4 regions of the Methylobacterium sp. M6A4_1b genome follow, and region 1 is predicted to be linked to each of the others. Evidence: predicted binding sites of a transcription regulator. Region 1 holds the regulator's gene; each other region holds the start of a gene.
The links. The regulator LexA, encoded in region 1, represses DNA repair genes until DNA is damaged. The targets are predictions, from matches to a motif close to TGTTCNNNNTGTGTTCNG.
Positions count from the first base shown of each region.

Region 2: ACLBWX_RS12200 (ATP-dependent helicase) is a predicted target of LexA. The motif match lies at 2,195-2,212, and genes of this name have one in related genera.
Region 3: ACLBWX_RS03830 (PA0069 family radical SAM protein) is a predicted target of LexA. The motif match lies at 2,383-2,400, and genes of this name have one in related genera.
Region 4: ACLBWX_RS00350 (ImuA family protein) is a predicted target of LexA. The motif match lies at 1,168-1,185, and genes of this name have one in related genera.

Region 1 is NZ_JBKEZQ010000017.1:23,479-27,377, forward strand. It holds gene ACLBWX_RS16255 (FkbM family methyltransferase) at 1-472, shown strand, start outside; gene sfsA (DNA/RNA nuclease SfsA) at 524-1,231, opposite strand; gene ACLBWX_RS16265 (DUF937 domain-containing protein) at 1,397-2,182, shown strand; gene lexA (transcriptional repressor LexA) at 2,420-3,172, shown strand; gene ACLBWX_RS16275 (ComEC/Rec2 family competence protein) at 3,166-3,899, opposite strand, start outside.
Region 2 is NZ_JBKEZQ010000010.1:79,233-83,131, forward strand. It holds gene ACLBWX_RS12200 (ATP-dependent helicase) at 1-2,184, opposite strand, end outside; gene ACLBWX_RS12205 (hypothetical protein) at 2,548-2,802, shown strand; gene ACLBWX_RS12210 (AsmA family protein) at 2,921-3,899, shown strand, end outside.
Region 3 is NZ_JBKEZQ010000002.1:375,266-379,164, reverse strand. It holds gene moaB (molybdenum cofactor biosynthesis protein B) at 1-285, shown strand, start outside; gene ACLBWX_RS03840 (phosphatase PAP2 family protein) at 630-1,670, shown strand; gene ACLBWX_RS03835 (hypothetical protein) at 1,738-2,259, opposite strand; gene ACLBWX_RS03830 (PA0069 family radical SAM protein) at 2,428-3,552, shown strand; gene ACLBWX_RS03825 (ribonuclease HII) at 3,518-3,899, opposite strand, start outside.
Region 4 is NZ_JBKEZQ010000001.1:68,751-72,649, reverse strand. It holds gene ACLBWX_RS00355 (Y-family DNA polymerase) at 1-400, opposite strand, end outside; gene ACLBWX_RS00350 (ImuA family protein) at 318-1,142, opposite strand; gene ACLBWX_RS00345 (collagen-like protein) at 1,374-2,249, shown strand; gene ACLBWX_RS00340 (TerB family tellurite resistance protein) at 2,409-3,134, shown strand; gene ACLBWX_RS00335 (N-acetylmuramoyl-L-alanine amidase) at 3,131-3,886, shown strand.

The DNA of each region.
Region 1 (3,899 bases):
GCGCGCACGCATCCTCGCGGTGGAGCCGCAGCCGGACGTGTTCGACCGGCTGACCTACAACATCGCTCAAAACCCGTTCGGAACCGTGAAGGCGGTGGCGTGTGCCGTCGCCGACAAGGCCGGCGAACTCACTCTGTTCGTCGATCCGCGCAACCGCGGCGAATCAAGCTTGAAGATCGTCGGGACGAACGAAGGTGCACAGATCCGGGTGCCGGCCGTGCCGCTGCTCGAACTCGCCCGCGGCGAGGGGATCGAGTGCATCGACGCCATGAAGCTCGACGTCGAAGGGGCCGAGGACCTGATCCTGGAGCCATTCCTGCGGGCGGCCCCGGTCGCACTGAGGCCACGCCTGCTCATCGTCGAGAACGGCACCGATCAGTGGCAGATCGATCTGCCGGCCTTGCTGGAACAGCACGGCTATCGCCGGATCGCCCGTACGCGCCTCAACCTGATCTTCGAACGGGCGGCCTGACGGCGCGCCGTTCCCCCACCGCCCAAACCGGCTTCCGCCGAGACCAGCGTCCTACAGAACCGGGATCGCAGCGGCGATGGTGATCCCGCCGGGGCCGACGCGGCAGCGATGGGCGTGTACGGCGACGCCAGCGGACCGTGCGGCCTGGAACGCCCGGTCGAAGGCTGGGTCGAGATCCCGGGCCACGTCGAAGCGGTCGGCCCACATCTGCACCACGATGACGACCATCGCGCGGCCCCCCGCCTCCACGACCGCAGCCAGGTCCGCCATGTGCCGGGCGCTGCGAGCGGCGACACAATCCGGGAACTCCGCGAGGCCGGCCCTGCGCATCAGGTGGCAGTTCTTCACCTCGACGTGGTATGGCGGCAGTCCCTCACCCGTGGCGAGGAAGTCGACCCGGCTGGCTTGCGCGTAGCGGACCTCCGGGCGCAGGACGGCGTAGCCGCCGAGCGCCGGCAGGCTGCCGTCGGCGAAGGCCTCCGCCACCAGGGCGTTCGGCCGCATCGTGTTGATGCCCACCCATTGCCTCCCGCCGGGTAGGTCCGCTTCCACCAATTCCCAGGAGAAAGCGAGTTTGCGCGTCGGGCTGCGTGTCTCCGACAGGAGGGCGCGCGTACCCGGAACAGCAAGGCCCAGCATCGCTCCGGGATTGGGGCAATGGGCGGTGACCAGGGAACCATCCGACAGCTCCATGTCGGCCAGGAAGCGCTTGTAGCGGCGCACAAGGCGCGCCTCGAGCAGGGGCGCGGAGAAGCGCATCGGCGGATCCGGGTCAAGAAACAGGTTGATGCGGGCTCCCGTCGGCGCGGAATCGGGCAGTCATGAGGCGCCTGGGCTGGTCAGTGCTACCCGGATGCGACAGAATTCGCGGGGCGCGCCCCGGGTCGATAGCCGGGAAAGCCGCTGTTCGTCCGCGAGGCCGCCATGTTCAATCTTTTCGACATTCTCCAGGCGCAGGCGGGCGCCAATGCGCAGGGACTCGGACGGCAGTTCGGCCTGTCGCCGGACCAGAGCCTGCGTGCGATGGAGGCTCTGATGCCGGCCCTGACAATGGGCCTGCAGCGCAACGTCGCGTACGATCCCACCGGCTTCGCCCAGCTTTTCAATCTCGTGGGGCCGACTCCGCCCACGGTACCGAGCGCGACGCCGCAGATGGACATGCTGGTCAAGCAGCTCTTCGGCTCGCCGCATCTCAGCCAGGCCGTGCTGCAGCAGGCGGCGACCGTGAGCGGCGTCGCGATGCCGGCCCTGAAGCAGATGCTGCCGGTCATGGCCGGTATGGTGGTGGCGGGGATCGTCCACGTCATGATGAATCAGGCACCTCCGCCCGCGCCACCCCCGCGCGCCGAGACGAACCCCTTCGGCTTTCCACCCAACGCCTGGTCGGAGATGATGGAGGCGTTTCTGAAGTCGGGCGCCACCGCGGCGAGTCCTGCGCCCTCGCCGCCCCAGGTGCGAGCCCGTCCGGCACCACCCCGGCTCACCGCTCCGTCGCGAACAGGGGCCGATGTGCCGGACAAGGCCGCTGCGGACGCCCCCTTCGACGTGATGCAGCAGATGTTCCAGACGGGCCTGGAAGTACAGCAGGAGAACGCGCGCGCCATGCAACGGCTGTTCGACACTTTCTGGCGGGATCCCCGCGCTTCGAACGCTGGGGGTGGCGAAGCCTCCGGAGCGAAGCCCAGGGGCGGCCGGACCCGGACGTCGTAGCGCCCAGCGCACCGTCATCCCAGACCGGCCGCTTCCGATCTGGCCCGGTCCTGGCCGCATGCGGGGCAGGTATCGTCCGGGCTGCGTGCTGCCCGGAGCACACTGTCGGCCCTTCCCAACATCCCGGCGGCTCTCGACAGGAACCCTTGCAGAACACTTACGGAACGTTTAATGTGTTCGTGGTTTGTTTCTGGTGCCACCCGCCGCGTTCCGTGGCGTTAACGAAGAGTGTCCCGCATGTTGACGCGTAAGCAGCTGGACCTGCTCCAGTTCATCCAGCTTCGGATGCGCGAGAGCGGCGTTCCTCCGTCGTTCGACGAGATGAAGGACGCTCTCGACTTAAAGTCGAAATCGGGCATCCATCGCCTGATCACAGCTCTCGAGGAGCGTGGCTTCCTGCGCCGGTTGCCGAACCGGGCGCGCGCCATCGAGGTGATCCGCATGCCGGAGAGCCTGAATGGCAACGCGGGCGCGTCGCGCGCCGGTCCCGCTCCCGAGGTGCGCCGCTTCACGCCGAGCGTGGTCGAAGGCGGCAAGGGCAAGGGCTTGCCGGCGGGTGCTTCGGTGTCCCGCCTGCCGACAACGCAGGCCACCGACGAAAGCGGTCGGGCGGTGACCATCCCGGTGATGGGCCGGATCGCGGCCGGCACGCCGATCTCGGCCATCCAGGAGCAGAGTCACTCGGTGACGATGTCGCCGGATTTCCTGGCCGGCGGCGAACATTACGCCCTGGAAGTGCGGGGTGATTCGATGATCGAGGCAGGGATTCTCGACGGTGACCTCGTGGTCATCCGCAAGCAGGACACCGCCAATACCGGAGACATTATCGTCGCGCTCATCGACGATGAGGAGGCGACCCTGAAGCGCCTGCGTCGGCGTGGCTCGTCCATCGCTCTTGAAGCCGCGAACCCAGCCTACGAAACGCGTGTGCTCGGCCCGGACCGGGTGCAGATCCAGGGACGCCTCGTCAGCCTGGTGCGTCGCTACTGAAGGCTGTCGCCGCCCGGTTCGTCACCGGGCGGATCCGATGGATCGGCAGTGGGGTCCGGCGCCGCTCGCGGCGTCGGAAGGATCGGCGGGCCCGCTTTCGTCGGCAGCGCTTCCGTCGGCTTTCTCGACGAATTCGCGCGCCAGGGGACGAGGTCGCCGGGACGCTTGGCCGTCGCGAGTGCCGGGCCATCGCGGGCGAGGCGAACCGACGTCGCGCCGTGCGACTGTAGGAAATTCCGGTCGACGATGATCGACGCGGCGCAGCCCGTCGGGGCGGATTGCCGAGAAATCAGGATCTCTGCCCTGGCGCAATCCTCCCCGATTGCGCGCTTGTCGGTGGTCAGCGCAAGCGCACGACCATCGGGCGTGATCAGGGTGCAGCCGAGGCGGTCGCAGCGCGCGCCTTGAAAAGCCGGGACGTCCTCCACCCTGCGGCCGTCGCCATCGGCCTTCAGCCACTGTCCGAGGACGAAAGACGGGGGCCTACCCAAGGTGGCGAGCCGCCCGCTGAGGTCCCGGATCGCCGCACCCGCCCCCTCGCGATCGATGTAGATGTCGGAGCGTTCCGGGGTGGCCGCACAGGCAATGCCGATTGCCGCCGGAAGCAGGCCGAGCCAGCGCAACGACGAGGCCGGGAGGGTCAATAAGATCAACGCGGATGCCATGAGACAGAGAGCGCCCGCGCCGAATGCCGGGATCACCACGACCGCGTTCCCGAAGGCTGCGA
Region 2 (3,899 bases), on a different contig from region 1:
CTGGCGCGGGCCGCCCCGGCTGGCGGGCGACCGATTGCCGACCCCGTAGCCGTTGGCGTTGCCGGACTGGGCGGTGTTGGCCTGGGCCCGCTGCCAGCCGGGCGTGCCGTAGGACGAGCCGAAGGGCGTCGGGTTGCGGTCGAAGCGCGAGGCCCCGGCCGAGAAGTGGGCAGGCGCGTCGATCACGTCGACGCTGCCCTCGGGCAACTCGTCGATGAAGCGGCTCGGCACCGTGGAGGACCAGAGGCCGTGGATGCGCCGGTTGACCGCGAAGGACAGCTTGGCGCGCTTGCGGGCCCGGGTCAAGCCCACATGGGCGAGGCGGCGCTCCTCCTCCAGGCCGGCGCGGCCGCTCTCGTCGAGCGCCCGCTGGTTCGGGAACAGGCCGTCCTCCCAGCCCGGCAGGAACACGGTGTCGAATTCCAGCCCCTTGGCGGCGTGGAGCGTCATCAGCGAGACCCGGTCGGCCCCCTCCTGCTCGCTGGCCTCCATGACGAGCGAGACGTGCTCGAGGAAGGCGGCGAGGTCCGGGAACTCCTCCATGGAGCGCACGAACTCCTTGAGGTTCTCCAGGCGCCCGGCGGCGTCGGCCGACTTCTCCTTCTGCCACATCTCGGTGTAGCCGGATTCCTCCAGGATGGTCTGGGCCACCTCGGGATGCGGCTGGGTGCCGACCAGCCGGGACCACCGCGAAAAACTCTCGACGAGGGCGCGCACGCCGGAGCGGGCGCGGGGCTTCAGCTCGTCGGTCTCCACGACGAGGCGGGCCGCCTGGAGCAGGGGCACCCGCTCGGCCCGGGCGTAGGCGTGCAGGGCCTGCAGGGTGGCGTCGCCGAGACCCCGCTTCGGCGTGTTGAAGATCCGCTCGAAGGCGAGGTCGTCCGAGGGGTTGGCGGTGACGCGCAGGTAGGCGAGCGCGTCGCGGATCTCGGCGCGCTCGTAGAAGCGCGGGCCGCCGATGACCCGGTAGGGCAGGCCGAGCTGGACGAAGCGGTCCTCGATCTCGCGCATCTGGGCCGAGATGCGCACGAGCACGGCGATCTCCGACAGGGGATGCTGCTTGGCCTGGAGGCTCTCGATCGCCTCGGCGACCTGACGCGCTTCCTCCTCGGAATCCCAGGCGCCCGACACGGTCACCTTCTCGCCGGGCACGTCCTCCGTCCGGAGCGTCTTGCCGAGCCGCCCCTCGTTCTTCGCGATCAGGCCGGAGGCGGCGGCGAGGATGTGGCCGGTGGAGCGGTAGTTCCGCTCCAGGCGGACCACTACGGCACCGGGGAAGTCGTGCTCGAAGCGCAGGATGTTGTCGACCTCGGCGCCGCGCCAGCCGTAGATCGACTGGTCGTCGTCGCCGACGCAGGCGACGTTGCGGTGGCCCTGGGCCAGCAGCCGCAGCCAGAGGTACTGGGCGACGTTCGTGTCCTGGTACTCGTCCACGAGGATGTAGCGGAAGCGCTGCTGGTAGTTCTCCAGCACGTCCGGGTTCTCCCGCCAGAGCTTCAGGCAGAGCAGCAGGAGATCGCCGAAATCGGCGGCGTTGAGGGTCAGGAGCCGGGCCTGGTAGGCGGCGTAGAGGGCACCGCCCTTGCCGAAGGCGAAGGCCTGCGCCTCGCCCGGCGGCACCTGCTCGGGCAGGAGGCCGCGATTCTTCCAGCCGTCGATGGCCGAGGACAGGGCGCGCGCCGGCCAGCGCTTCTCGTCGATGTTCTGGTCGACGATGACCTGCTTCATCAGGCGCAGTTGGTCGTCCATGCCGAGGATGGTGAAGTCCGAGCGCAGGCCGACGAGTTCGGCGTGGCGGCGCAGGATCTTGGTGCCGATGGAATGGAAGGTGCCGAGCCAGGGCATGCCCTCGCCGGCCGGCCCGATGAGCCCGCCGATGCGGTGCTTCATCTCGCGGGCGGCCTTGTTGGTGAAGGTCACCGAGAGGATGTCGAAGGGCCGCGCCTTGCCGGTGGCGATCAGGTGAGCGATGCGCGTCGTCAGCACCCGGGTCTTGCCGGTCCCGGCCCCGGCCAGCACGAGGACCGGCCCGTCCGTCGCCTCGACGGCGCGGCGCTGCTCGGCGTTCAGCCCTTCGAGGTAGGGCGAGCCCTGTGGCCGCAGGGAGGCCATGGCACGGGCGGCGATGGAGGTCGGGGCGGCGTCGGAGGCGGTGGGGCCGGCCGCGTCGAAGCGTTGAGTCATCGCGCATCCCTGGACCAAAACGCGAACGGCGTCGAGGGTCGCGGGCGTTCCCGCTGACGCCCGGCCCCGGCTTGGATGATATCGGAGACCCAATTTCGGACGCCCCTGGCACGCCATGCCTTGGCCTCGGGCAGCGCGGTCCGCCAGGTACGGACTTTCGCAGGCACAGACTTTCGCAGGCACAGACTTCGGCAGGCGGGAACCGAAACCGGCAACCCTCTGTCGCCCCGGCCTCTCTGCCGATAATCGATGCGGCGGTCTCACGCAGGCTCGGAGGAGATCCAGCTTCGGGAACCCGCCTTCCCACCGGCGAGTCGTCTCACCAGATCATGCCATCACACTGCACCCGACAAGGACGCCGCCATGCATCGCTCCCCCGCCCTTATCCTCGCCGGCCTCGGCGTTCTCGCCGCGGGTCCGGCCCTCGCCCAGGTCTCGTCGCGGGGCGTCGACAGCCTCAACGCCACCAACGAGCGCCTGTCGAACCGCAGCGAACTGCGCGGCATCGAGCAGCGGCAGCAGTTCGACACCAACCAGTCCCGGATGCAGATCCAGCGGAGCGACCTGTTCCGGCCGAGCGCGCCAGTGGCCCCGATCATCGTTCCGGGCCGTCGCTGAAGCCTCGCCCTCCGGGTAGCGGACGCGTCAGGCGGGGCACTGGCGCGCTCCGGCGTTCCCTGTGCTATGCCCGCCGGCAAGCGGGTCCCGGCCCGGATGACGAGGCGGAACAGAGACGGTGCGTGACATCCTGACCGCGCTGGCGGGCGCCGTCATCCTGCTCCTCGTCGCGGCACTCGCCGTTCCGCCCTTCGTGGCCTGGGAGGGCTATCGCGGCACGGTCGACCGGACGATCGCGCGCTCCCTCGGGATCGAGGCGCAGACCGAGGGCCGCATCGGCCTGCGGCTCCTGCCCTCCCCGCGCCTCAAGCTCGACCGGCTGCGTCTCGGACCCGGCACCGCCCCGAACCCGTCTCTCGACCAGCCTCAGATCGACCTCCAGGGTATCAAGGCCGAGGTCGCCCTGGCGCCCCTCCTGAAGGGCGAGATCCGTTTCACCGAGACGCGGGTCGGCCGGGCCGAGGTCAAGCTCCCCGTCACCGACGGCGAGGCGATCCTGCTGCCCGCGCGCGGACTCTCGGCCGCCCTGCGGCGCGACCTCGCCATCGAGGACCTGTCGATCCGGCAGTTCGTGCTGACGACCCAGGTCCCGGCGACGGGCCGGACCGAGCAGTTCTACGCCGAGGCCCTGCAGGTCTCGGCACCCGCCCTCGTCGGACCCTGGCGGGCCGAGGGAACCAGCCGGGGCGTGCCTTTCCGGGTCTCGACCGGCGAGCTCAGCTCCGAAGGCGTCAGCGTGAAGATCGCGGGCGGCGGCGATACGCAGCCCCGCTTCGAGGCGGATGCCCGCATCGGCCTCGCCCCCGCCGGCACCGGCACGGCCGGCCGACGCCTGATGGCGGCCGTCGCCGAGGGCAATGCCCGGATCGTCGTCGGCCCGCCCGTCCAGGCGGCGGGCGCCTACCTGCCTTTCTCCCTCGCCGGCACGTTCAAGGGGCGCGGCCTGACGGCCCGGTTCACCGACGTCGCCCTGGAGATCGACCCCGGTGGGCAGGCCCTGCGGCTCGGTGGCACCGGCCAGCTCGACCTCAGGCAATGGCGCGGCGCCCTGGCGCTCTCCGCCCGGCGCCTCGACCTCGACGCCTTCCTGACTTCGG
Region 3 (3,899 bases), on a different contig from region 1:
GCGATCGAGCCGCTCTTCGAGAAGCGCATGGACGGCTTCTCGGCGGTCTTCCATCGTATCTCCTACGACAAGATCGGAACCTCGACGCTGCAATCGCGCGCCACGGCGGGTGTCGCCAACGCGACCTACATCTTCGTGCTGCCCGGCTCGCCCGGCGCCTGCCGCGATGCCTGGGACGGCATCCTGTCGGCTCAGCTCGACTACCGCCACCGTCCCTGCAACTTCGTCGAGATCATGCCCCGCCTCGACGAGCACCTGCGGCGTGGAGCCTCGATCTCAGTTTAGAGGCCGAGCAAGATCGTGAGCATCGTCAAGAAGTTCGTATCCCGGACCCAGGAACCGCCGGCGTTCGCAGCAATTTCTGGTGCCCGCTGAGTAACGTCACGAGTGCCAGCCTGTCGAATTGTTCGGTCAATTATGCGGTCTGCGACTGATGCGAAGTGAGAGTCCTGTGCATTGATGCTCGTCGACTTTGCCACGACATCAAGCCCATGTGCCGAACTTGTTCTGCGGTTACAAATAAATTAGTTCTTATCGACAAATATCGAACTTTATTTAATTAATTATTTATACAGCTAAATACCCTACCCTGTTCAGAAATTTCATTCTTCGATGTTTGGGCGAGTAGTATGGACGGCGTCAATAAAATACAGTTACGCGCCGAAAATCGTCTCATGGCCTTTGTGCTTGGAAGTGTAACCGTTCTTTGCTTGGCACGGGTGATATTCTGCTGGATTGCGCCTGAAGTCTTGAGTGGATGGACGGGCCTGAAGTCCGATCTCACGTTTATAGCGTTCTCCTTGTGCCTCGCCGCCGGCGGGTTCTACTACCTACAAGTCCGGAACGAGCCATACCTCGCTCTGTCGGTGTTCTTTTCCGCCTTCTTCTTCCTTGGGGGCGTCGGCAACTATCGCACTCAATACATCCTGTTCCATGTCGGGCGCGATTTCTCGTTTGTCGACGACACCCTCGCGGCGATCGATCGAGCTCTGGGTTTCGACTGGACGCTCTACTTTCACCTCGTCGTCGGCGATGCCTGGGTGCACGCACTGCTTCGGGCGGCATACGAGTCGATCTGGTTCCAGCCGCTGGTCATCACCGTCCTTCACATCGCGCGAAAGGATTTCTGGAGCTTCGGCAATCTCCAGGTGGCACTCCCGCTCTCGTTTGCCTTCGTCTGTCTTGTCGCGACGTTCCTGCCGGCAATCGGCGCCTATGATTTCCACGATATGGACCCGCAGCGGCACGCCGGTATCTCCGTCGCCTTCACCGATGGAGCGACGGCCCCAGTGCGATGGCTCCGCCAAGCGGTGCTCCCTGCCAACCTGCCGGACTTTCCCGATCTGCGTGTCGTTACCTTCCCATCCTGGCACGCCGCCGCAGCGCTGGTGTTCATGATGTCGGCTTGGTCGATACCGGTTGTGCGATGGTTCGCAGTGGCGCTCAATCTGGCGATGCTCGCCGCAACCCCGGTTCACGGCAGTCACTACTTAGCGGATACGATCGTCGGAGCCCTTCTCGGCGCCACGGCGTTCCTGGTGGCCGGGTGCCTGCTGGCGCCGCGAGCGGTCCCGCGGCAGAGAGTGCCGGCACTCTTTCCGTCTGTCCGGCTACGCTTGCGAAGCGGTTCGGGTCGGATGGTTGCGCGTCGCACCGCGTCCACTCCATGACGGTATGAGGCCAGCGGCGGCGCGCCCGACGCCGATACGAGCCGACGCCTTGGTTCACCGCCTAATCTCACGCCCGATCGAGGCGCGCGGATAGCCGACGGGCCTTCAGGCGGTGGGGGAACTTCGGGCCGGCAAGAAGGCGATCGCGCCTGACGAGATCGCCGGGCCGCGGTGCGTTCACGCCGATCACGCTTTCCCCCTGTGCGGCGATCCGGGCGGGCAGGCCGGTGTGAGGCCGCCGCAGGCGGGCCAGAGAGACCTCCGGCCGAGCGGTGCCGATGAAGCGGTCGAGAAGACGGATCCAGCCCTCGGCCGGGACGTCGCCGGCCTCCAGACAGAGGACCCAGTCCCGCCGGGCGGCCTTCGCACCCGTCGACCAGGGCGACGATCCGCGTCCGCGCAGCAAGACCTTGGCGCCGGTCGCCTCGGCGACCGTCTCGATGGCCGGGTTCGCCGCGGGCACGATGATCACCGCGTCGCCGACGAGCCCCGCCGCGACACCCGCCACCAGAGCACCGAGGGTATCGGCGAGTTGATCGACGGCATCGGGGTCGGCGGGCCGGGTCACTGAGATGAGAGCCGAAAGCATGCGCGCGCATACCGCATTTTTGCGTCGCGCAAAGCCATCTCACGGCAAAGCGCCGTGGGCAGGCGGGTAGAAATGCTGAGAGACGCGGGGTCTGCCTGAAATTTTAGCACCCCGTGCCTTCCGTGTTCGTGATATGTTCTTTTGCCGCCGCTTCGATGAATTTGGGTCATGCCTGCAGACGTCTCTCGTACGATCCCGTCCGGCCTGGAACCGGCGCGACGCTTGGGCGAGACGACGCCGCGGCCGGCCGAGCGGCGAGGCCGGGGTGCCACGGCCAATCCGAGCGGGCGATACGAAGCAGCGCAGCGGGAGGCCTTCGACGACGGGTGGTCCGGGATCGAGGCTGCAGCCCCTTCCCGGACCGAGGTGACGACGGAGCATGCTCGCACGCTCATCACCCGCAACACCTCGCCCGACATCTCCTTCGATCGGTCGATCAATCCCTACCGCGGCTGTGAGCATGGTTGCGTCTACTGCTTCGCGCGGCCGAACCATGCGTATGTGGGCCTCTCGCCCGGTCTCGATTTCGAGACCAAGCTGTTTCGGAAGGTGAATGCCGGCGCCTTGCTCGAACGGGAGCTGTCCGCGCCGGGCTACAGCCCTGCGACCATCGCCCTCGGCACTGCCACCGATCCCTATCAGCCGATCGAGCGGGAGCATCGCGTCACGCGCGCGGTGCTGGAGGTCCTTGCGCGCTTCCGCCACCCGGTGGGAATCGTCACGAAGTCGAACCTCGTCGTGCGCGACCTCGACCTTCTCAAAGACCTGGCGCGGGACGGACTGGTGAAGGTGGCGGTCTCCGTGACGACGCTCGACCCGGCGCTGGCACGGCGGCTCGAACCGCGGGCGCCGCACCCGGAAAAACGCCTCGAAGCGATCGGACGCCTGAGCGCGGCAGGCATTCCCGTGATGGTCATCGCCGCGCCGATCATCCCCTCGCTGAACGATCACGAGGTCGAGGCCATCCTCGCCCGGGCCCGTGACCTCGGTGCCGTGGAGGCGAGCCATGTGCTCCTGCGTTTGCCCCTCGAGCTCGATGTCCTGGTCAACGACTGGTTTGCCGAGCACTACCCGGGGCGCCAGCGGCACGTCATGTCGTTGGTCCGCGCCGCCAGGGGCGGGCGCGCCTACGATGCCGCGTTCGGCACGCGGATGACCGGTACCGGAGCCTATGCCGACCTGATTCGCCAGCGCATGCGCCTGGCCCGGCAGCGCCTCGGCTATCCGGAGGTGCGGAGGCGACTGCGCACCGACCTGTTCAGGGTTCCGACGGACCAGCTGAGCCTGTTCTGAGGTCGTAGGCGCGGGTGAAGCTGAGGCGGTGATGGGGTGACCGGCCCCGGCTCGCGAGGCCGGCGAGATGGGTGCGCGTGCCGTAACCGACATTGCTGGCCCAACCGTAATCCGGGTAGCGCCGGGCGAGGCGCCGCATCAGAGCGTCGCGCAGGGTCTTGGCGACGATGGAGGCGGCCGCGATCTGCGGCACCAGTCGGTCGCCGCCAATCACCGCGAGGCCGGGGAGGGCGAGGCCCGGTACCGGGTCGCGGCCGTCGACCCAGACGGGTGCGTCGAGGCCGAGTGCGAGGACCGCCCGCCGCATCGCATCAAGGGTGGCGGCGCGCACGTTGATCCGATCCACC
Region 4 (3,899 bases), on a different contig from region 1:
CGAGATCCTCCAGCAGCGGCGCCTCCCCGCCGAACAGGTGGCTCGCCCCCGCGATGTCGAGGAAGAATCCATCTCCGCCCTCCGCCGGGCCGTAAGGGGCGACGACCGGGGTGTAGCGCTTGGCCCAGAGGCAGAGCCGGTGCAGGGCGGCGTCATCCGCTTCCGGGTCGGCGGGATGGACGGAAACGGGCGTGCCGATCCGCGCGCGGGCTCGGGCCAGGGTTTCGCCGGGTTCGAGGCCGAGGGCGCGGGCAGCGGCGTCCACCGCGACCAGGCGCAGGCCGCTGGCCTCCATCGCGGCCACGACCACGGGGCCGTCATCCCGAGCGCTGGACCCGTTCGACCGCCTCAGCCGCGTGACCGGCCAATGCTCCAGCCAGACCGAAACGATGCGCGGCATGATCCCATTCCAGAAGCCAGTGTCCGGTCCGCCCATTGCGGCTTCGGTCGAGGGTCACCTGCCAGCACGGCCGCTCGATGCAGCCGAAGCGGTCGCGCAGGGCCTTGCCGGCGGCGATCCGCCAGCGGGTCGCTGCCACGTTGGGGCTCTCCGCCTCCGATGGCCGCAGGACGAGGAGGAGGAGGTCGGTCCGCCCGGCCGCGAGGTGAAGCCGGCGGCTCTGGGTCAGGGGCAGGGCGGCGTCGACGAGTCCCGCCACGGCGGCCAGTCCCTGCGCGCGCAGGGATTCCTCTAGGGCCCGATAAGCGTCGCCGTCGCTGGCGACCTCGAACAGCAGGAGCCGTCCGGGGTCGAGGCCGAGGCCGGCCAGGCCGTGCCCGTAGGGGAGGGGGTGGCCCTGGCCCGCCACCAGCAGGGCCTCGCCGCGCACCCGGCCGAGGTGGCGCGCCACCAGGGCGAGGGCGAAGCCGAGGGCCGCCGGCTCGTCCCCCGCCTGGGCCGGGGCGATCTCGTGCAACTGCCCGAGGGCGAGGCCACCCTGTGCGAGGCGCGAATCGATGTCGTGGATGCCCAGCGGAAGGGCGCCCCGTAGGACCGACGCGCCCCCGCGGCCGGCCACCAGGTCGCGCAGGACCGCCAGATCCAAGGGACCGGCGTCGGGAGAAGGCGCCTCCACGCTCGGTCGGTCCAAAGGCAGGGTCTCGACGTCCGCATCGGGAGGGTCTTCAGGGCTCTGTCTCATCGGCTCCGCTCCATCCCGCTATGCTAAGAACAAAACAGGAACATACTCAATCGGTTTCCAGGGCTCTCCAAGATTTCATCTGAAATCAGGGACTTGGCCTGTGGAAGGCTGTGGACGCCTGTGGACGGCAGGCGCCGGGGCGGTGGGGCCGTCACCCTTGACCCTGTGGCGACGGCAGGGCAGCACTCCCCACCTGCCGCGCAGCAGACGCGGATCAGCCGGGAGAACTCCATGCGTCTCGCTCGTGCCCTCGTGGTCCTGTCGGGCCTGATCCCCGTCGCGGGAGGGCTCCCCGCTGCGGCGCAGCCGGCGGCTCAGCCCAGGGGCGAGGCGCCCAGGGCGGCGGCACCAAAGGCACGCGGGCCCCAGGCCGCGTCGCAGCCGATCCAGGTCTACGATGCCCGCTTCGAGAACGGAGACCTGCGCATCTCGGGCAGCGTGCGCAAGGCCGGCACCGTGGTGGTGCTCGACGAGGACATCTCGATCATCGCCGACAGCCGGGGCCGCTTCGTTTTCCGTCTGCCCTACGTGCCCACCAACTGCATCGCCACCCTGAAGGCCGGCGAGGACGAGCGCGAGGCGGCCATCGCCAATTGCGGCCCTGCCGGCCAGCCCGGTCCGAAGGGCGAGACCGGCGACAAGGGCGAGACCGGCCCCGCCGGGCCTCAGGGCGTCGCCGGCCTGCCCGGTCCTCAGGGACCGAAAGGCGACACCGGGGCCAGAGGCGAGGCCGGCCCGAAGGGCGAGACGGGCGCCCGAGGCGAGGCAGGCCCCAAGGGGGAAGTCGGACCCAGGGGTGAGGCCGGCCCAAAGGGTGAGACCGGCCCGAAGGGGACTGCCGGCGAGCGCGGACCGGCGGGTTCCAGGGGAGAGGCCGGCCAGGCCGCCCTCGCGGCGGCCGCGCCCGCATCCCCGTTCCGGGTGGTGCGCCAGGACACCTGCCCGGCCTCGGGCTGCGCGATCACCTGCGAGGGCACCGAGATCCTCGCCTCGGCCCTGTGCCTGAAGGGGGGAAGCGCCATCGTGACGGCGGGCGCCGACGGAACCTTGAGCGCGGCCTGTCCCGCCGAGAGCCAGGGACTGGTCGGCCTCTGCGCCCGGCGCTGAGGGGCCAAGGCGACCCGAGCGATCGCCCCTCGCCGAAACGGAGCCGTCCGGTGTAAGGACGCGCTTCGTTTTCGTGCCGAAGTCGATCCCACCCTTGTCGATACCGCCCATGCCGCTTGTCCCCTCCTGCACCGTTCCCAGCGTCCGCGGGGCCTCGCGATGAGCGTGGGCATCTGGGGCAAGCTCGGAGGCGCCGGCCTCGGCCTCGCCATCGGCGGTCCCCTCGGCGGCCTCGTCGGCGGCGTGGCCGGGCACTTCCTGGTCGACCGCGAGGGCGCGCTGTTCGGCGCCACGCCGCGCGACGTGGTCTTCACCACCGGCCTCGTGGCGCTCGCCGCCAAGATGGCCAAATCCGACGGCGTGGTGACGCCGGCGGAGGTCGAGGCCTTCGCCAAGGTGGTGCAGGTGGACGAGCGAGCCCGGCCCGGCGTGCAGCGCCTGTTCGACCTCGCCAAGGGTACAGCGAACGGCTTCGAGGCCTATGCCCGGCAGCTGGCCAACACCTTCCACGACGAGCCGGCCCTGCTGGAGGACGTCCTCGACGGCCTGTTCCACATCGCCAAGGCCGATGGCGCCATCCACGAGGCGGAGGAGCGCTACCTGCGCGCCGTGGCGGAGACCTTCGGCTACGACGAGGCCGCGTTCCGCCGCATCGCCGCACGGCACGTCCGCCTCTCCGACGATCCCTACCTCGTGCTCGGCCTCGATCACGACGTCGACGATGCCGGACTGAAGGCCGCCCACCGAGCCCTGGTGCGGGAGAACCATCCCGACCGGGCCATCGCGCGCGGCCTGCCGCCGGAGGCGGTGGCCATCGCCACCCGCCGGCTCGCGGCCATCAACGCCGCCTATGACCGGATCAGCACCGAGCGGGGCCTCACGTGAAACCGACGCCCGAGAGTCCCGTCGCCACCAGCGTCCACCCGTCGCCGAACCACGGCGACCGCCGCTCCGGTCCGGTCGACCTCCTCATCCTGCACTACACCGGCATGGAGAGCGCGGCCGCCGCCCTGCAGCGTCTCGCCAACCCCGTGGCGGAGGTCTCGGCCCATTACGTGGTGCTGGAGGACGGCCGCGTGGTCCAGATGGTGCCCGAAGGACGCCGGGCCTGGCATGCGGGCCAGGGCTCCTGGGCCGGGATCAGCGACGTGAACTCGCGCTCCCTGGGGATCGAGATCGTCAATGCAGGTCACTCGGGCGGCCTCCCGGCCTATCCCGCGGTACAGATCGAGGCCGTGATCGCCCTGTGCGGCGATCTCGCCAAGCGCTGGGGCCTCGCCCCGCACCGGATCCTCGCGCATTCCGACATCGCGCCCGAGCGCAAGGAGGATCCGGGCGAGCACTTTCCCTGGGAGCGCCTCGCCTGCGCCGGCATCGGCCACTGGGTGCCGTCGGCCCCGATCCGCGACGGCCGGTTCTTCGCGCAGGGTGATGCCGGGCCGCCGATCGAGGCGTTGCAGGCGATGTTCGCCCTCTACGGCTACGACCTGCCGGTGAGCGCCACCTTCGACGCCCGCATGGACGCGGTGGTGACGGCCTTCCAGCGCCACTTCCGGCCGGCCCGCGTCGACGGCGTCGCCGACGCCTCGACCATCACGACCCTGCGGGACCTGATCGCGGCGCTGCCGGGGCGGTAAGGTCTCGCGTTCC